3 regions of the Arthrobacter sp. BF1 genome follow, and region 3 is predicted to be linked to each of the others. Evidence: predicted binding sites of a transcription regulator. Region 3 holds the regulator's gene; each other region holds the start of a gene.
What was found. Region 3 encodes HrcA, which represses chaperone genes, less so after heat shock. Its sites were predicted from a motif close to TTNGCACTCGNNNNNNNCGAGTGCNAA; they were not measured.

Region 1 (6,601 bases), 730 kb from region 3:
CCTGCGCGACCGCATGCACAGTGTGGCCGAGCACGCCGAGATCCGGCTGGGCACCTCCTTCGCTGAATGGGGAGAGCAACTCGAGCTGCTGGTGGCCGTCCGCGAAAGCCTGGACAAGTTCACGCCGGACATCTTCGACCGGCCGGTCCATGACCTCATCTCCGCCACTGCCACCTCTGCCTGGCGCCGGGAGCGGAACATCGACATGGCGTCGATGCAGCGGTCCCGGCTGCGCCGCGTCGCCAAGGAGTACGTCAGGCCAGGAGTCCACATCGCCGACCTCCACAGTTCGTTGGTGCTGGTACAGGAGCAGCGGGCCCTCTGGTCCGGGTACGCCACCTCGCAGCGCCACCCTGCTGTCCCCTCCGGGCTCGCCGAAATGAACGTCATGTACCGTTCGCTGGACCGGGAGCTCACCGAACTGGGGGAGGCCCTTCGGCACACGGCGGCCGGCGGCTCGCTGGCCACTGCCCGCTACGAGGAACTCATGGAACGGCTTGAGCGGCTGGTCGCGGACACCGGCACCCTCAAAACACTGCCGGAACGCACCCTGCTCGTGGAAAACATGCGCGAACACGGCCTGGGTGAACTCCTCGCCGACCTTGCCGACCGTGAGGTTCCGGAAGAGTCCGTGGCCGCCGAGCTTGAGCTCGCCTGGTGGCAGTCCGCCCTGGAAGCCATGATCAGCGGCGATGACTACCTGGCCATGTCCGACGGTGACGCCCTCCGCCAGCTTGAGGCCGAATACCGGCTTGCAGACAACGCCCACATTGCCAGCGGTGCGGCGCGGCTGCGCTGGGATCTCTCCGAGCGGTGGCGGGCCGCGCTGGCGGAGCACCCGCGCCAGGCCCAGTTGCTCCGCAGCCTGCTCAAGGACGGCAGGGTCACGCTGGCTGCGCTGACGGCGCAGGCGCCGGACCTTGTCCCGATGCTGGTTCCCGTATGGTCGGTGAGCCCGTACCTGATGACAGGGCTTCTGCCGGCTGAGCAGCGCTTTGATGCCGTGGTCATACTGGACGCCGAAGCCACGTCGCTGCAGGCCGTACTGCCTTCCATTGCCCGCGCCAAGCAGGTGATTGCCTTCGGTGACGCCAAGATCGCCAGTCCCCGAACCTTCACGGTGGGCGTGGAACGCCTGGCCGTTGGCGAAGCCGCCCACCACCGGGTGGAAAGTGCATACTCTGCATTGTCCGCCGTGCTGCCCGTCTGGCGCCTGAATTTTGTCTACCGGGCAGTGGACGAGGACCTCGTCCTGCAGCTGAGCAAGAATTTCTACGACGACGGCCTCCGCCGGCTCCCTGAGGGACAGGCGGCTACAGGCCTGGACCGGGCGTTGACGGTTGAGTACCTGCCGGATGGGACCGGGCTGCCAAGCGCCGACCATGAGGGCGTGGAGTCCGTGGTTGCCGAGGTCAACCGCGTGGTGCAGTTGGTTTTCGAACACGCCAGGCTGCGTTCCCGCACATCCCTGGCCGTGGTGACTGCCAGTCTCCGGCACGCGGCCCGGATAGGCGAGTCCATCCGGCTGCAACTGCCCAATCACCCCACCCTCGCCGGGTTCTTCGGCGGCGGGGCGGAGTCCTTCCGGGTGGTTGACCTTGAGCGGGCGCAGGGCCTGGTCCGCGACCACATCATCTTCTCGCCCGGTTTCGGCCGCACCCCCCACGGGCGGGCGCTGCATAACTTTGGTCCGCTTTCCGCTGAGGGTGGCCGCGAAAAATTCGCACTGGCCATGACGCGTGCCCGCCGGTCCATCCACGTCCTGACATGCTTCCAGCCTGAAGACCTTGACCACACCCGCCTTTCGCACGGGGCCGTGGAGCTTTACGAGCTCCTGAACCGGGAAATCGCGGGAAAGACGGACCTTGGCACCCCTGCGTCCCGGGCCGCTGCCAGCGAACAGGCACTCGGTGCCGACCCCCTCGTAGCAGATCTCGGCGACCGGCTGCGCGCCCGCGGTGCCCGCGTCTGGCACCAGTACGACGGCGTCATCGACGTGGTGGCAGCGGCGGACCCGCTGAGTACCATGGGGCAGGACGACGCGGATATCCCGTGGCCGGTGGCGATTGAATCCGACGGCACGGAACAGTACCGCACCATGAGCGTCCGCGAACGGAGCCGACTGCGCCCGCAGCTGCTGGAACGGATGGGCTGGCGGTATATGCCGCTGTGGACTATTGAGGTCTTTACGGATCCCTCCACCTGCGCCGACAGGATCGCAGGCTACCTGGGCCTTGAGAACGTCATGCCACCCGGACGAGGCACCGCCGCGGGAGGATTCTTTGACGAGGATCTGGACTCGCAACGCCTGGGGACGGCTGGAAACGACAGGAACGAATACCAGGCCGAACGCCTGGAGAGCGAGGAGGTTGTTGTGAACGCACAGAACCCCGGCCAGGCCGGTACCGAAGGCGACGACCAGCCAGACCCCGCGGGCAACGGCCAGGCGCCCGCACCGGAAGCCCCGCAGACCGGTACCGCAGCAATTCTGCCGAACAAGGCGGCTGAGGATGATCCCCGGAACTGGGGCGACGGCACCGAGGACGATCACGACGCGTGGCTCAAGGAGAACAAACCGCCGCACTGGGGCTGACCGCGGCCACGGTCTCGCGCTGACAGGCTGTAGCGTCGCTGCCGCCCCACGTCATCCTGCCGCACTGGGAGGTCCCACCAGGACAAAGAACAGTTTGCCCTGTGTGGACGCTCCGGCCAGGCGGGCGGCCTGTTCAGGGGCTGCTGCCACCACAATCAGCCCGTCAGTCTCGCCGGTGCCGAGCCACTGGCCCGTTTTCCCGCCCTGCCCCGAGGTCCAGAGGACCGGTACCGAGGAAGCAAGCACTTGGGACGGGGCGTTCTGGTCGTAGCCGTTGGCGCCGGTCAGCACCACGTTAACGAGCTGCCCGGGGGAGACCAACTGGATGGAGGATGGATCCGCCATCCTCAAGGGCACGGCCGCGGAACCCGGCGGCGCTCCGGCGAGGAGGCCTGGACCCAGCAGTTGGGAATCGGTCAGCAGCTGGCCCTTCCGCAGCGGTGCTGCCAGCTGCTTGCCCGTGGCTTGGCTTGCGTCGGTGATGGACCCGGTATTCACCAGCTGCGGCGGAATCTTCACGGGCGCCAGGTCGGCTGCTGCCAATGCTGTGCCGGCGGGCAGGTCCCGTGCGGCGGCCAGTGTCGTTGCCGTGTCAGCGGGAGGGGGAGTGAGCTGATGGACGGTGATTCCGGCGGCGATGCACAGCAGGAGCGCGATGGCGAGGCGCCGGTTGCGGCTCAGCCACGACATGAGCCTGCGGCGGCCGGGGCGGCGAGTGTCTCTGGTCGCTAGCGGATGGCGGGCCGCGCGCGCGGGCGGGGCGGTCCGGCGGCTGGGGCGGAAGAGGGTGGCGGGCATGGCAACCACGCTATGTTCCGGAGACTGCGCGGCACAGCAGCAGAGGTGCCTATGTGGACAACTGCGCTGCCGTCGTCGGACGCGGTCATAAACGGTGTCGTTACACCGGACTCAACGCGACACCGGGCTTAACGCGGGCGGATCAGCCCTTTGCTACAGAAAGGTCCGTGAAGACCGAGAGTAACGTCAGCTGGCTGCAGCTGCGGCGGCCGGTGCCGGTGCAGCTGCCGGAGCGGGTGCCGCGGCGGGCGCGGAAGAGACCGTGCTTCCCTTGGCATCGCGGGAGTCGGTCCGGTAAAAGCCGGAGCCCTTGAAGACCACACCAACGCTGTTGAACTTCTTGCGCAAGGCTCCCTGGCACTCCGGGCATGAAGTCAGGGTGCTGTCGGTAAACGACTGGAAAACGTCGAAGGCGTGGCCGCAATCCTTGCAGGCGTAGGCATAAGTGGGCACTGGTGATCCTCCTCTTGGGCAAACGAGAGGTCCTGTATTGCCTTGAACAAGAAATCCGTTCATTAGCAGTCTCAGGGCCTGAGTGCCAATTCTATCACCCCGAACGGGCGGCACGTGGGACTGCCGGCGGCGCTGGTCAGGACCGGGCCGACAAGGGAACCAGCCCAGACGGAGTCAGGGCTACAGGGACCTTCCGGTCAAACTCTTCGGCGGGAATGGTTCCGGCTGGCAGTACTTCTGCATCGAACACGATGGCCGCCAGCGGAATATCCAGCCCTTGGCGGGCCAGTGAGCCCAGAAAAACGTCGTAATAGCCGCCCCCTTGGCCGATCCGGTTCCCGCTGCGGTCCAAAGCCGTGGCGGGGATCAGGAGGCCGGATACGGAGGCCATGATGGAGAGGTCATGCCGGGGTCCGGCGGGTTCCAATACGGGAGCAAACCGGCTGCGGACAAACTCCGCCTCGGGGGTCCAGCGGGTCCAGCTCAGGTGGCGATCCGGTTCGCAAACGGGAAGCAGAACCGTGTGGCCGCGGCGGTGGAGTTCGCTGATCAGCGGCAGAGTGGGCGGCTCAGGTGCCACGCCCAGGTAGGCGCAAAAGGTCGACGGCGTTGCGCCTGTCAACTGTTCGGCCCACGTTGCGCCGTGCACGGCGAGGGCCTCGCCGGCTGCCTCGCGTTCGCCGGGTTCCGTGGCCGCGCGCTTTGCGCGGTGGCGTGCGCGGATGCCTTCCTTGGCCGCCCTGTCGCGCTCAGACATACCGATCCCTCTTCCAGGTGCGGTGTTGCGGATGTGCCGCCTGCGGGTGTGCAGGGCACGGGGCGACCAGGGATTACTGAATGATCAGCCCCCTCCGTTAGATTAGTCCAGTGACTACCTCTCAGCAGACTGTACGCAAAGCCGTCATCCCCGCAGCCGGGCTCGGCACCAGGTTCCTCCCGGCCACCAAGGCGATGCCCAAGGAAATGCTTCCCGTGGTGGACAAGCCTGCCATTCAGTACGTGGTTGAGGAGGCTGTCAACGTCGGTCTCAACGACATTCTGATGATCACGGGGCGGAATAAGCGCGCGCTGGAGGACCACTTCGACAGGGTTCCTTCGCTGGAGGACACGCTGGAAGCCAAGGGCGATATGGCCAAGCTCGAGTCCATTCAGGCAGCCAGCAACCTCGGTGACATCCACTACGTCCGCCAGGGTGACCCCAACGGCCTGGGTCACGCGGTGCTTCGTGCAAAGCAGCACGTGGGCAACGAACCGTTCGCCGTCCTCCTCGGTGACGACCTGATCGATGCCCGGGATGAGCTCCTCAGCACCATGATCGAAGTGCAGGCCAAGACCGGCGGATCCGTGGTGGCCCTCATCGAGGTGGAGCCCTCGCAGATCAGCGCCTACGGGTGTGCCGACGTCCAAGCCATCGATGGCGAAAGCTACGTCAGGATCAACAAGCTCGTCGAAAAGCCCGACGTGGACGAGGCCCCCTCAAACCTGGCCGTCATTGGCCGCTACGTCCTCCACCCCGAAGTTTTCGAGGTACTGGAACGCACGGGCCCGGGCCGCGGCGGGGAAATCCAGCTGACGGACGCGCTGCAGGAACTGGCCGCCGGCGATGGCGAGGGCTACGGGGTTTACGGGGTGGTCTTCCGCGGCCGCCGTTACGATACCGGTGACAAACTCAGCTACCTCAAAGCCTGCGTCCAGCTTGCCATCGACAGCGATGACCTCGGCCCCGGTCTGCGGGAGTGGCTGCCGGGCTTCGCTGCCGGCCTCGCTAAATAGCTGCCGTGCGTCCCGGACCAATCTGGCCCACCACCCTGGAGTGCGGTGACCTGGTCCTGCGCCCCATCAGGTACCGGGACAAGAGGGAGTGGACCGAGGTCCGGTCACGCAACCGGGAGTGGCTGGAGCCTTGGGAAGCCTCCAACCCGGCGCCCGGTGGCCTCCTCCCGGACTACCGGCAGATGGTGCGGTCCCTGAAGATACAGGCAGCCCAAGGCACCGCCTTGCCCTTCCTGATCACGGAACGGACGCCAAGGTCCGCGGCACCCGTCATCGTTGGCCAGCTGACAGTGTCCTCCATCGTGTGGGGCTCGGCCATGATGGCGACCCTGGGGTATTGGGTTGACCAGGCGCGGGCCGGGCACGGCATCGCGCCCACTTCTGTTGCACTGGCCACCGACCATTGCTTCCAAGTCCTCGGGCTGCACCGGATGGAGATCAATATCCGGCCCGAGAATGGCCCCAGCCTGCGGGTGGTAGAAAAGCTCGGTTTCCGCGATGAGGGCTACCGGCCCCGTTTCCTGCACATCAACGGGGAATGGGCTGACCACCGGACGTTCGCGTTGACGGCGGAAGAAGTACCCGAAGGACTGCTCAACCGATGGCTGGCATCCCGGTCCTGACCTGCAAAGGCTCTTCCCGGGGTCATAAATCCATTGATTTGCCACGTTGCCCGCGACACACCGAGGCTAATGCGGGAGCGGCTGACGGAATACTCATACGGTTTTGATTGTGGACTTCCCTCTAAGCAGCTCAGTGATCCTTGTGGTTGCCGTTGTGCTCTGGATCGTATGGGTTGCGCCCTACGTCCTGCAGAACCGTCGGCACCAGGCCCAGGCCGCTGCTGATTATTTCGCGGATGTTCCAGCTATTGAATCATCGGACCCGAGAGCCGGGATGGTCATGAACATCGCCGCCCCGCAGGAGAAAGCCATGGATATCAGGAAGAGCCCCGAAACCGTAGCCGCGCCTGCCGGCAGTGCA
Region 2 (6,601 bases), 1.2 Mb from region 3:
CCGGGTCAACCAGGGAGACCATGGAGTTCACGGCGTTCCGGTTGTGCGTGATGATGATGCGCTCCTGCTTTTCGCCGTCGGAGCCGGTGAGCAGGAAGGGTTCCGCCTCGTAGAGCACGCGTTCGTCCCGCGAAATCACCGTGGTGAGGGCCGCCGTCGGGTCATCAAAACGCAGCAGCCGCGTTTCGCTGTACTCGGAGCAGCCGATGCCCAGCACGAGGTGACTCCTGTCAGAGGAGAGCTCGAAGCCCAGCCACATGGCGACGTCGTCCTCCTGGTAAATCACCTCATCGTCGGTGACGGGCGTGCCCAGGACGTGGGACTTCACCTGGTAGGGGCGCCACGAGTCGTCCACCACGGTGTAGAAGATGCGCGTGCCGTCGGGGGAGAAGCTGACGCCGTAGAAGACGTTCTCGATGACGTCCGGCAGGAGTTCGCCGGTCCGCAAATCTTTGATGTGCAGGGTGAAGCGTTCGTCGCCGGCGTTGTCCACGGCGTAGGCGAAGAGGTTGCCGTCCACCGTGACGGCGGAGCCGCCCACGGAGAAGAACGGCTTGCCCTCGGCCTCAACGTTGCCGTCCAGCAGCACTTCCTCGCCCGGGATTTCGACGCCGGCTTCCACCGCCGGGGGAGTCCAGTCGGCCACGGGGTTGCCGGTGTCCTTGGCGCGGACCCGGCACTGGATGCCGTATTCCTTGCCCTCCACCGAGCGGCTGAAGTACCACCAGCCGTCCTTGCGGTTCGGGACAGACAGGTCTGTCTCCTGCGTGCGGCCCTTGATTTCCTGGAAGATGGCCTCCCGCAGCGGCTCCTGGTGCGCGGTGACCGCCTCCTGATAGGCGTTCTCGGCCTTCAGGTGCTCTACGACCTCCGGGGATTCCTTTTCGCGCAGCCACTCGTAGTTGTCCACGAAGGTGTCGCCGTGGTGGGTCCGTTCGTGCGGGACCTTCTTGGCGACCGGCGGCGTGAGACTGCCGGTGCTGGTGGCGTCAGCGGACGGGGCGGCCGAATCGGGGGAGGAGTTGGCGGAATCCTGCAGCGGAGTCTGAGTCATTCCTTCAATATAGATACCCCCGCCAGCAAAGGGCACGCCCGTTCGCTACCGGGGTAGCGGCCCCCTCCCCCCCTGGACGCTCTCTCACTTGATGTGGACTTTTCCGGAACGCTCTCTCACTTGATGTGGGCTTTTGCGGAACGCTCTCTCACTGAGGCCCTCCGGGCAGGGTGCCGATGGTCCCTGTTGGTCATTGGCGTGGGGGGCTACAGTCAGCCCATGAGGACCCTTGTGAGTCTCCCGATTTCCAGCAAAACATTCTCGGGCGGACTCGTCGCCCTCCTGATCTTCAACGTACTATCGGCCCTTGGGGGTGCTGTACTGGCCATTGCATTTGGCGGCGCGGGGGTCCCCTTGGAACATCTGGCGGGTACCTGGTTCTCGTCCTCCCTTGTGCTGGGGCTCATTCTGGGTGTCGTCGTCGGGGGAACGCACGCGGCCGCGGCCTTTGGCTTGGTTGCGCGGAGTCCCTGGGCTCTGTTGGTGGCTGCGATTGCGGGCTTCGCCATGATCATCTGGATCTTCACCGAGGTGGCCATGATCGGATACTCCTGGCTGCAGAGCCTCTATTTCGGGCTCGGTACGTCAGAACTGATCCTCGTTATGGCACTGCTGGGAATTGCCCCGTCAATCGTTTCCCCCGTGAGACATGAGACATTGAAGGTGCCGTAGAAACTTTGGGAAAGTTACCGGCGGGGACCCCTTGAACCGTCCTCCGTGCGGTGCTAAAACGGCATTACCGGGAGGATCCGGACGCGTTCTTTTTCATCTGCCTCTTGAGGGCGGCTAGCCCTTTGGGCACGCCACAGCGCCAGATAGCGCATCGGCAGTTTGCGGGTGACCCTTCCGATAAGGTGGCCCCCGGCCTCGCCGGGGGCCATCCCTATGAGCGGCTGCGCGCCCTGCTGACGCCGATGGTGATGCCGGCAATGACAACATCAAAGATCGCAGCAAGTTCCGTTGCGAAGAACCGCACACAGCCGCTATAGAAAATCTGTATCAGGCAACATAGATTAGCTAATGCGTGTTGAAACCAGCTCTGACGAGGAGGAAGTCATGTTGGTGCGTACCGATCCGTTCCGCGAATTGGACAGGCTGACCCGGCAGGTCCTCGGAACCAGTGCGCGTCCTGCAGCGATGCCGATGGACGCGTGGCGGGATGACCAGGAGTTTGTGGTGGCCTTCGATCTGCCCGGAGTTAGCCCGGACTCCGTTGACCTCCACGTGGAACGAAACGTCCTGACCGTGAAGGCCCAGCGCCCCGAACCTGCCGGGAGGAACGTCGAGCTGATCGCCTCCGAGCGCCCGCGCGGATCCTTCAGCCGCCAGTTGATCCTGGGTGACACCTTGGACGTGGAACACGTCAAGGCAACGTACGACGCCGGCGTGCTGACGCTGCGGATACCGGTGGCCGAAAAGGCCAAGCCACGGAATATCGAGATCGAAACGAAGGAGCCGCAGTACGAGATTGCGTCATAGCCCCCAACTCCGATGACGCCCCACAGTGATGACCCCCGGCTGGGCCGGAGGTCATCACTGCGTCCGAGGAGTCCTTCCCGAGCGACCCGCCCGCGGGCGTTGGGGGAGAAGTAAGGGTCAGGTTCCCAGTTCCAGCATCAGCGCCGGAAGTTCGTCGGCCAGTTCGCGGGCCAGGAATCCCAGCGGACCCAGCCTGCTGGCGAGCCTGTCGGCGGCTGCCGCATGAAGGTGCGTTCCCCAGCACGCGGCCTGGGCGTCGCTGGCACCCCGTGCGCGGAGCCCGGCGATGGTGCCGGCCAGAACGTCTCCGCTGCCGGACGTGCCCAGGCCGCCATAGCCGGTGGTGATTTCCCAGAGTTCGGGGCCCTCCGGCGCCTGGATGTCCGGTGGGCGAGCGATGAAGCCCTGGCAGCTGACCACCGCTTGGTACTGCCCGGCAATGTCGCGCACAGCCGTTTCCAGTTGGTCCAGCTCCCGGCCCAGCAGGATCGCTGCTTCCTTCGGGTTCGGGGTAAGGATCAGCCGCCCATGCCACGGCTGCAGGGCATCCCCCAGCCTGGGCAGGCAACCCAGGGCGTAGGCGTCCAGAATGATGGTGGCACCGCCGGTTCCGGAGCCCCCGCCGGTACTGCCGCCGTCGTCATCCCGTTCCAGCAGAATCCTGAGCAGGTCTTCCGTGCGGTCCGCATCGTCCAGTCCGGGGCCAATCAGAACAGCGTCGGCGCTCTCGAGATCCCCGTGAAGGGGGTCCAGCCCCGAGCCGCGCACGGAGCCGTCCTTGGTTTCGGGAAGCCCAATGACGCCGGCCTCCGGGAAGCTGACAGCCAGCTGCGTGGCCACAGATTCGGCGACGGCCATGGTGAGCCTGCCGGCTCCTGCCCGGAGCGCTGCGATTCCGGCCAGCAGGGCGGCGCCCGGCGTGGCCCGGGCGCCGCCGATCACCATCACCGCGCCGCGGGAGTACTTGTCCTCCCCGGCCGACGGCAGCGGCCAGCTGCGCAGCAGCGACGGCGTGACCGGCGTTGCCCGCGAACCCGGTGCGGCCGTTCCGCCCGAGCCGGCGCCGCCGGAACCTGCCCCGCCGGAACCTGCCCCGCCGGAACCTGCCCCGCCACCGGCAGACGGGCCACCGGCAGAGGGGCTACCGGGGGTGGACATTGGCATCCCCGGCGTGTTCGGTGACCTCGACACCCTGGGCGGTGAGGTGGTCCGCCACGTTGAAGCTCTCCAGCGTCCACGGGCCGTGCCCTTCGGGACGCACATAGCGGGTGATGGACGCGTTCAGGACCGAGGTGCTGGCGGCCAGGTCCAGGAGTTCCGCTTCGGTCATCCCTTCCAGCACGTAGCGGACCAGCAGGATCAGGGCGTCGTGGCACACCAGCATCACCCGCTGCCCGCTGCCCAGGTTGTTCAGTTCGCCAAGGACGGAGCGCAGCCGCAGCACAACGTCCGCCCAGGATTCGCCACCAGGCGGACGGTAGTAGAACTTGCCCAGCCAGCGCCGGCGTTCGGCCTCTTCCGGGAGTCGCCGCTCCACGCCTTGCCGGGTGAGCATGTCCAGGATGCCGAGTTCCCGGTCGCGGAGGCGCTCGTCGGTGCGGACCTTGACGGGCCACCGGGCGGTTTCCACGGCAATCTCCGCCGTCTGATGCGCCCGAACGTAGGGGGATGACACCACAGCGTCGGGCCGGAGCTCCTCCTCGAGCGACGCCAAGGCCCTGCCCAGCGCGAGCGACTGGTCCTGCCCCGTATGGGACAGCGTCACATCCGCGTCGCGGGCCGGCACGTCGATGACGTCCGCACCGGCCTGGCTGGCCTCGGTGGCCGCCACGTTGCCTTCGCTCTCGCCATGCCGGACCAGGATGAGCTCCACCGCGCCGGCTTCCCGCACTGCCTGCGTCAAACCGCTGTTTTCCAAGACAAACCACCCCGTCGTCGTGCGTCCCTGCCCGTGCAGAGCCTACTTGAGGCGTACCCACTTTCCGGTCCGTATAACGATCAATGTGGCATCCCACAAAGTGCCCCGCCAGACCCTTGACAGGGCGTGGTTACCGCGCAGTAATTAAAAGCACACTTTGTAAATTGGGGTCGATGATGAGAAACCTGATACCGAAGGGCACCCTCCGCCAGATGCTCCTGCCGCCCACGTTCGGGCTGCACATGACCAAGGCCGCAGACTTCACGGTGCTCTCCGTGGAGGTCTGGAGCACCTGCCTGGTGGTCAACATCCATGTGGAATCCGCTGCCGGCGCCGCGGTCCCCGAAATCACCGTCGAGGATCACTGGGGCACGGTCTACACGCTGCAGGATTCGGCGAGCGTGGGCTCCCGGAACCTGCAGGTGTTCACCCCTTCCGTTCCGGCCGGCACCCGGAGCCTGACGATCCGGTCCACGGACGCCGCCGAGGGCCGCCTGGTGGTGGCCTTCGCCGTCCGCGCCATGCGCGACGCCGACGACCTCGGCCACGCATCGGCTTACCAACCTCACCACCTCCGCCGCCCCGCCTAGGATTTTGCGCGCAGCACACCGGCCCGTACTTCCAAAACGCTCTCTCAGTTAATGCGGGTTTTTGACCGACGCTCTATCACCTCGTGTGCCTCGGGCCCCATCAACTGAGAGAGCGTTCGAGGAATTCCCGCATTAACTGAGAGAGCGTCCGGCTTGAGTGGGAGCGTCCGGCGTAGATCGGCAAACGGAGGCGGGCGTATCCTGATCACGCAAAGGCGCATCCGCCCAGCGTGAGAGGGGAAGCTTCATGACCATCCCGCCAGTGCACGAACCCGAGCCGTTTCCGCCGGAGCCGGGGCCTGACCCGTTCACTCCGGATCCCACCCAACCCGGGCACCCGGGACCCGCCAGGCCCAGCCCCGTACCGACGCCGGAACCTCCCGGCCCGCTGCCCATCCCGGACCCGGGGCCGACGCCCCTGCACCCGGACCCCACCCAAAGCTAACGGGATCCCGGGCAGTCCGTCACGGCCCGCCCGGGCAACCAACTACCTTTCCGGGGTCAGGACCTTGGAAAACACCGTGACGCCGTTGGCGTTGCGGAGGCTGGCAGTGAAGGAGTTGTCCTCACCCAGTTGGACGTGCCCGAAGAACTGGCTCTCGCCATCGCGCGGGGACTGATTCACGGACCGGCCGGCCTTAGAGAAGACGACCTCCGGACCAAACGTCCCATCCATGGCGTTGGGCCCAAAGGAGCCCGCCGCGATGGGACCGGCCACGAACTCCCAGAACGGATCGAAATCCGTGAACGCTGCGCGCTCGGGCGAGTAGTGGTGTGCGGCGCAGTAGTGCACATCGGCGGTCAGCCACACGATGTTCTTTACCTTGTTCCGTTTGAAGGCGCTGAGCACGCCGGCGATCTCGAGTTCGCGGCCGAGCGGTGCGCCGTTGTCACGGTTGGACACGCTTTCCTCGTTCACCGGGCCGTCCGGGACCACGATGCCCAGCGGCAGGTCGGCCGCGATGACTTTCCAGGTCGCCTTGGACTTCGACACTTCGCGGATCAGCCAGTCCACCTGCTCCTGGCCCAGGATGGACGTGGCGTACGCTTCTTTCCCGTCCGTGTTCGGGGACTTGAAGGTGCGCATGTCCAGGCAGAAGATGTCCAGCTGGGGGCCGCGGCTGATCTTCCGGTAGATGCGCGCCGGCTGGTACTGCCCGCCGTCGTCGAACGTTCCCGGCCGCCACAGCGCCGAACTGTCCGCGATGGGCATGTTCTCCTGCCACGCCTGCCGGCCGCGGGCGGCGAGGGTGTTGACGTCGCGGACGGTGTACCGGGCGTCGTCGATGATCTGCCCGGGGTACCAGTTGTTGTGGGTTTCGTGGTCGTCCCACTGGGCAATCACGGGGATGTCCGCGAACATGGCACGCATGTTTGCGTCCAGCGAGTTGTAGCGGTGCCGGCCGCGGAATTCGGTGAGGGTTTCGGCCACCTTGGACACTTCGTCCGTGACCACGTTGCGCCAGATCTGGCCGTCCGGTTCCACCACGATTGCGGCGATGGGGCCGTCGGCGTAGATGGTGTCACCGGAGTGGATGAAGAAGTCCGGGCGCGTGTTGT
Region 3 (6,601 bases):
CCGGCTTACGGGGCTCAGGCCCCATCATTCACAGCCAGGAAGGACAGGGCCATCAGAGTGCCGGAAACACCCGCCCCCCGCTCGGCCGAACGTGCCGCGCGGCCGTTTCGTGCGCGGGGCGTAGTGGCTCTCCTTCCGGCGTTCCTCCTGCTGACCGGCTGCATTGCCGATCCTGGGCCCGAGCCCATACTGTCGGCGAACTCCACCGCGGCCGCTACCGGCTCCCCCGGCGCGCCGTCCACGAGCGCACCGCTGGAAACCACGCAGTCCTCGAACAAGGCTCCGGTGTACTGGATCGGCCGCAGCAACGGCAACGTCTTTCTTTACCGTGAGTTCCGGGATGTCCCGGAACAGGAGAACCCGGTGACCCGTGCACTGCGGGCCATGATGTCCGAAAAGCCGCTGGACCCAGATTTCTTCACGCCCTGGCAGAGTCCCACCGAACTGGCCACCTCGATCTCCGGAAAGAATGTCATTACCGTCGACGTGTCCGAAGATGCCTTCAACAGCAATCTCGACGCCGACATGGCAGTTCGCGCCATCCAGCAGCTGATTTTCACCGCCACTGCGGCGGCGGCCAGTTCCGGGCTGATCGACTCGGGCCAGCAGATCCAGGTTCGGGTCCTGGTGGACAGCCACACCGACTACGTAGCCTTCGGCCATGTCCAGCTTGGTGCCCCGATGTCACGGGCTGCCGGGATGGTGGCACCCGTGTGGATCATCGATCCTCAGGAGGGCACGGACATTGCCGGGGGCAGTGTCAAGATCACCGGCCGCAGCACCGTCCCGGGCGGCAAACTGAAGTGGCAGATCCTGCGGACCGCGGGGAACGGGGACAAGACGCCGTACCTGACCGGTGAAACTACGGCCGGCGCTGACGCCGCCCAGTCCGGACTGTTCACACTCGCGCTCAGCCTGTCGTCAGGGAGCTACGAGCTCCGCGTATCGCAGTCCGATGGCGGAACCAGCGGGGAACTGAACGTGGACACGCGGAAGTTCAACGTCAGTTAGTTCACTTCACCGGTTAGTTAGCGCGACCCGCTGGCTTAGGCCTGCGCGGCGCTCCAGCGCCCCAACACATCGCTCGCAAGTACGACGGCGGCCGGTCCGGCAGTGGAGGACCTCAGGACGTGGTTGCCCAGGAGTGCCGTCACGGCACCGGCATCGCAAAGCTTGGTTACTTCGCGGGGACTGATGCCACCCTCCGGACCTACGATGAGCAGGATTTCCCGGGGGGCGCCAGCCGCAGGTGCGGCGGCATGCCATGCCTCCAGCACGGACCGTAGCGGCCGCACGGCGTCTTCGTGGAGGATCACCGCAAGGTCCGCTGCTGCCACGGTTGCAACCAGGCCGGGGGTTTCGACGGCGGCGCGCACCTCGGGAATCCAGGCGCGCCGCGCCTGTTTGGCTGCTGCCGTGACCACGGACTGCCATTTGGCATGCGCTTTCGCGGCGCGCTCACCCTTCCAGCGCACAATCGAGCGTTCCGACTGCCAGGGCACAACGGCGTCGATCCCCAATTCCGTGGCGGTTTCCACGGCGAGTTCATCGCGGTCACCCTTGGCCAGCGCCTGGACCAGCACCAGCCGAATGTCAGGCTGTTGTTCCATCGCCAATTCGGCGCATTCAACGGTGAGTTCGGCGGGTGAGGCGGCAATAACCGTTCCGGTGAGCCGCTTCCCGGCGCCGTCGGCGATGTCTACGGACTCTCCCGGTGCCAACCGCTTAACTGTTACCGCATGGCGCGCTTCAGGGCCCTGGAGGGTGTAGCGGGCGCCGGGAACCATGTGGTCCAGTGACCCGGCGCCGCCGAAAAAAACGGGGTTGCTCACCGCTACAGGTTACCGAGCCGGTCCCGCAGCTTGGCGAAAACCCCGCCGCTGGCCGTCAGCTTGCCCTCGGTGAACTGTTCGCCACGCAGCTTTGCCAGCTGCCGCAGGAGGTCCTCCTGCGCGCCGTCAAGCTTCGCGGGCGTCTCCACCTGGAGGTGGACCATCAGGTCACCGCGACCGTAGCCACGCAGGTGCGTGACGCCCAGCCCGCGGAGCGTGATGACCTCGCCGGCCTGGGTCCCTGCTTTGACGTCGATTTCCTGCAGCCCGTCGAACGTTTCCAGGGACACTTCGGTGCCCAGGGCAGCTGCAGTCATGGGAATGTGGAGCGTCGCGTGCAGGTCATCGCCGTCCCGGACGTAGGTGGGATCGTTGTTGACGCGGATCTCGACGTAGAGGTCACCGGACGGCCCGCCGGCAGGGCCGGCCTCGCCCTGACCGGACAGCTGGATCCGGGTTCCCGTTGCGACGCCGGCGGGCACCTTGATGGTGAGTGACCGGCGGCTGCGGATGCGGCCCTGGCCGTTGCACTCGTTGCAGGGGTCCTTAATGACAGTTCCGAAGCCTTCGCAACTGCCGCATGGAGCCGCCGTCATGACCTGGCCAAGGATGGAGCGGACCGCCCGCTGGACCTGGCCGCTGCCGCCGCAGATGTCGCAGCGCTCGGGGTGGCTGCCTTCGCGGCAGCACGAGCCGTTGCAGGTGGGGCAGGTGACGGCGGTGTCCACCTCAAGCTTCCGGTTGACGCCGAAGACGGCATCGCGCAGTTCGATCCGCACGCTGATCAGTGCGTCCTGGCCGCGGCGGACCCTTGACGCGGGGCCTGACGATCCGCCGGCGCCGAAGAACGTATCGAAGATGTCCTGGAACGCGAAGCCCTGGCCAGCGTATCCGCCGCCGCCGAAGCCGTTGTCAGTACCGTTCTCATTGCCGGTGGTGTCGTAGACACGGCGCTTCTGGGGGTCAGAAAGTACCTCGTAGGCATGGGTCACGGCCTTGAAGCGGTCCGACGCATCGTCCCCGGGGTTAACGTCCGGGTGAAGGGTGCGGGCCAGCTTGCGGTAGGCCTTCTTGATCTCTTCTCCGGTGGCTTCCGGCGAGACTCCGAGGACGTCGTAGTGGCTGCTCAAAGTTCGTATCTCTTCCCTGTTGTACTGCCGGCAGCGAGGCTGCCGGCACTGCTCTTGGTGCCTGGACCGGTTGTTACGGACCCAGAATTCTTGACAGATAACGGGCTACTGCCCTGACGGCGGCCATGGTGGTGGGATAGTCCATGCGCGTGGGACCCAGGACGCCAACTTTGGCTGTGCTGTCCGGTCCGTAAGCTGTGGCCACCACCGAGGCTTCGGCCAGTCCGTCGTAGGGGTTTTCCCTGCCGATGCTCACGGTCACACCGCGTGGGTCCTGTTCCATGTCAGTGAGCAGGCGGAGCAGGACCACCTGTTCCTCCAGGGCCTCAAGCACGGGACCGATGGTGAGGGGGAAATCCACGTTGGACCTGGCCAGGTTCGCAGTGCCGGCCATCACCATGCGGTCCTCGCGGCTGCTGTGGGCGAGCGTTTCCAGCCCGTGAGCAAGTGCCTGGGCAGCTGCCCGCCGGCCTGGAGCGACGCAGGAGACCACGCCCGGCAGTGACTGCGCCAGCCGGCTCAGCGGTGTGCCCGCCAGCGAGCCGAGGAAGTGAGTCCGCAGGGCGGCGATCGCTTCCTCACCGAGGTCCTGGCCGACGTCGATCACGCGCTGTTCCACCTTGCCGGTGGTGGCGATGAGCACCAGCAGGACCTGGCGCGGCGCCAGGAGCACAAATTCGATGTGGCGGATGGTGGCCCGGCTCAGGTGCGGGTACTGGACCACAGCCACCTGGTTGGTCAGCTGGGAAAGCAGCCTGACGGTTCTGTCCAGGGCATCATCCAAGTCATCCGCGCCCTCCAGAAGCGATTGGATGGCCTTCTTCTCCGCCGGGGAGAGCGGCTTGACCGCGGAAATCTGGTCCACAAACAGGCGATAGCCCTTGTCGGTGGGGATCCGTCCCGCGCTGGTATGCGGAGCGGTGATCAGGCCCTCGTCTTCCAGGGCGGCCATATCGTTCCGGATGGTGGCGCTGGATACGCCGAGGTGGTGGCGCTCAACCAGCGCCTTGGAACCCACGGGCTCGCGGGAGTGCACGTAGTCCTCCACAATGGCACGCAGTACTTCCAGTTTGCGCGGCTCGCTCACACTCCACCTCCATCCATGGTTGCGCCTCAATCTTCACGGCAATGGTCACGGCTCGTTAGCACTCGACATGCCTAAGTGCTAACAGTCTAATATGACTCACCCCGTTGTTAGCATTGGTACCGCTCCGGGCGAACATCCGGGGGCACGATCTAGCGCAAGGCGGAATCAATCCATGCATTACCAAAACTGGGGTCCGCAGGAGATCACCGCACCTGTCCGGAACGAACTTCCCGAGGTTCCGGTGGAACGTGGCATGGTCCTCGAAGACGCCCAGTCCGGCTGGGTGGGAGCGGTGACCCGGGTGGAGAAGTCCGGCGGCATGCATGTGGTTGCCCTCGAGGACCGGCGCGGCAAGTCGCGTTCGTTCAAGCTTGGATTCGGGTTCCTGTTGGAAGGCCAGCCCATCAGGCTGATGCCGCCGGCGCCCAGGCAGAACGCGGCGGTGCCCGCCGGCCGGACGGCATCCGGTTCAGTCCGCGTGGCGGGCCAGCGTGCCCAGGTGGCCAAAGCGAGCAGGATTTGGGTGGAGGGAAAGCACGACGCCGAACTCGTGGAAAAGGTCTGGGGTGACGATCTCCGGGTGGAAGGCATCGTCGTCGAGCCTTTGCACGGCATCGATGACCTCGCCGGGGCGGTGGCCGCCTTCGGTCCCGGGCCCAACCGGCGGTTGGGGATCCTGGTGGACCATTTGGTGCCGGACTCCAAGGAGTGGCGCATCGCCGCCGGTGTGATGGCCTCCCCGGGCGCCGCCGGGAACGTGCTGATTGTCGGGCACCCCTACGTTGACGTGTGGCAGGCAATCCGCCCCGCCGTGCTCGGCATCGAACGGTGGCCCGTGGTGCCCCGGGGGCAGGACTGGAAGACCGGCATCCTGGCCGCCTTCGGCTGGCCGCACGCCACGAAGGAAGACATCGGCCTGGGTTGGCAGAAACTGTTGGGTGCGGTCCGCAGCTACGCGGACCTGGAAGCGTCCCTGCTCGGCCGGGTGGAAGAAGTCATCGACTTCCTGACGGTGCCGTAACTCCCACGGCCCTTGAATGGCCGAAGGACGGTCCCGACGGCGGCATTTGCCGCGCGAACCAGTATTCTTGGTACTGCAGAGGCTGTTGTCGCAACAGACCGGCATTCTCCAAACCAGCACCATTGCACTTTCGAAGGATGAAACCGTGGCACAAAACGCACGCGAGCACCGGGACGACCAAGGCCGTTCCGAGTATCAGGGCGTTCCCGCAAATGCGTTGCCCCTCACGGCCAGCGAAGACCGTCAATGGGCCACGCTGGCGCACTTTGGCGGGATCCTCGGTTGTGTACCGTCGCTGCTGATCTACCTGATCTTCCGAGAGCGCGGACCGTTCACCGCGCAGGAATCCAAGGAAGCACTGAACTTCAGCCTGCCGCCCACCATCGCCGCGCTGGTGGCCAACATCCTGGTATTCATTCCGGTGGTCGGCAACATCTTCGCCGTCATCGCCACGCTCATCTGGATCGCCCTGACCTGCTTCTCGGTGTCCGCCGGTATCCATGTCAACAAGGGCCAGCCGCACCGCTACCAGTACAACCTGCGCTGGATCAAGTAGTCCCCGGACTTTAGTCCGGCAGGATTCTCCGGACCACGGCGTCCGCCAGCAGGCGCCCCTTCAGGGTCAGCACCAGCGTTCCTTTCACGGCAGCGTGCGCGTCCACGAGGCCCTCAGCCATCAACCCGGCCACAGCGTGGCGCCCTGACTCCCCCAGCGTTGCGATGGCGAGCCCCGAAACCAGCCGGGCTTCCAGCATGACGCGTTCCACGTCCCGGGTTTCGGCGTCGAGCGTTTCCCTGCCCGCAGCCGGCGAGAGCCCCTGGGCGAGCCGCCCCGCGTAGGCGGTGGGGTGCTTGACGTTCCACCAGCGCACCCCGCCCACGTGCGAGTGCGCGCCGGGGCCGATGCCCCACCAGTCGTCCCCGCGCCAGTAGGCGAGGTTATGCCGGCACGCCTGTTCCGGCGTCCGCGACCAGTTGCTCACCTCATACCAGCTGAGCCCCGCTTTGCCCATGAGTTGGTCGGCGAGTTCGTACTTGTCGGCGTGGTCATCGTCGTCGATGCCTGGAACTTCGCCCCGGCGGATCTGGGCGGCGAGTTTAGTACCGTCCTCCACAATCAGCGCGTAGGCGCTGATGTGGTCCGGCTGATAGGACAGCGCGGTTTCCAGCGAGTACCGCCAGTCGTCGAGGGACTCCCCCGGCGTTCCGTAGATCAGGTCCAGGCTCACGGCCAGTCCGGCCTCACGTGCCCACTGCACCACCTGGGGCACCCTGCTGGGTGTGTGGGTGCGATCCAGGACCTTCAGGACATGGGGAACTGCAGACTGCATGCCGAACGAAACCCGGGTAAAACCGGCGGCCTTCAACAGCGCCAGTGATTCGGGGGTGACGGAATCCGGGTTCGCTTCAGTGGTAACTTCGGCGCCGTCCTCCAGGCCCCATTCCGCGACGGCGGCCGTCAGGATCCGCGCGAGGTCCTCGGCCGGGAGGAGCGTGGGGGTTCCGCCGCCGAAGAAGACCGTACTCAGGG

Region 1: the regulator HrcA is predicted to act here: its motif matches at 3,907-3,933, upstream of AC1MCD_RS13730 (FmdB family zinc ribbon protein).
Region 2: the regulator HrcA is predicted to act here: its motif matches at 1,909-1,935, upstream of AC1MCD_RS15820 (Hsp20/alpha crystallin family protein).

What each region holds. Positions count from the first base shown of each region.
Region 1 covers NZ_CM155271.1:2,931,469-2,938,069, reverse strand. Annotated here, with positions in the region: gene AC1MCD_RS13740 (AAA family ATPase) at 1-2,593, shown strand, start outside; gene cpaB (Flp pilus assembly protein CpaB) at 2,645-3,391, opposite strand; gene AC1MCD_RS13730 (FmdB family zinc ribbon protein) at 3,578-3,844, opposite strand; gene AC1MCD_RS13725 (5-formyltetrahydrofolate cyclo-ligase) at 3,981-4,601, opposite strand; gene galU (UTP--glucose-1-phosphate uridylyltransferase GalU) at 4,712-5,617, shown strand; gene AC1MCD_RS13715 (GNAT family N-acetyltransferase) at 5,623-6,240, shown strand; gene AC1MCD_RS13710 (hypothetical protein) at 6,350-6,601, shown strand, end outside.
Region 2 covers NZ_CM155271.1:3,360,723-3,367,323, reverse strand. Annotated here, with positions in the region: gene AC1MCD_RS15830 (S9 family peptidase) at 1-1,054, opposite strand, end outside; gene AC1MCD_RS15825 (hypothetical protein) at 1,274-1,726, shown strand; gene AC1MCD_RS15820 (Hsp20/alpha crystallin family protein) at 2,111-2,533, shown strand; gene AC1MCD_RS15815 (NAD(P)H-hydrate dehydratase) at 2,651-3,691, opposite strand; gene AC1MCD_RS15810 (histidine phosphatase family protein) at 3,675-4,436, opposite strand; gene AC1MCD_RS15805 (hypothetical protein) at 4,625-5,041, shown strand; gene AC1MCD_RS15800 (hypothetical protein) at 5,289-5,486, shown strand; gene AC1MCD_RS15795 (alkaline phosphatase D family protein) at 5,529-6,601, opposite strand, start outside.
Region 3 covers NZ_CM155271.1:2,206,022-2,212,622, forward strand. Annotated here, with positions in the region: gene AC1MCD_RS10340 (GerMN domain-containing protein) at 124-1,011, shown strand; gene AC1MCD_RS10345 (16S rRNA (uracil(1498)-N(3))-methyltransferase) at 1,047-1,832, opposite strand; gene dnaJ (molecular chaperone DnaJ) at 1,835-2,962, opposite strand; gene hrcA (heat-inducible transcriptional repressor HrcA) at 3,036-4,049, opposite strand; gene AC1MCD_RS10360 (DUF3097 domain-containing protein) at 4,222-5,070, shown strand; gene AC1MCD_RS10365 (DUF4870 domain-containing protein) at 5,216-5,626, shown strand; gene hemW (radical SAM family heme chaperone HemW) at 5,637-6,601, opposite strand, start outside.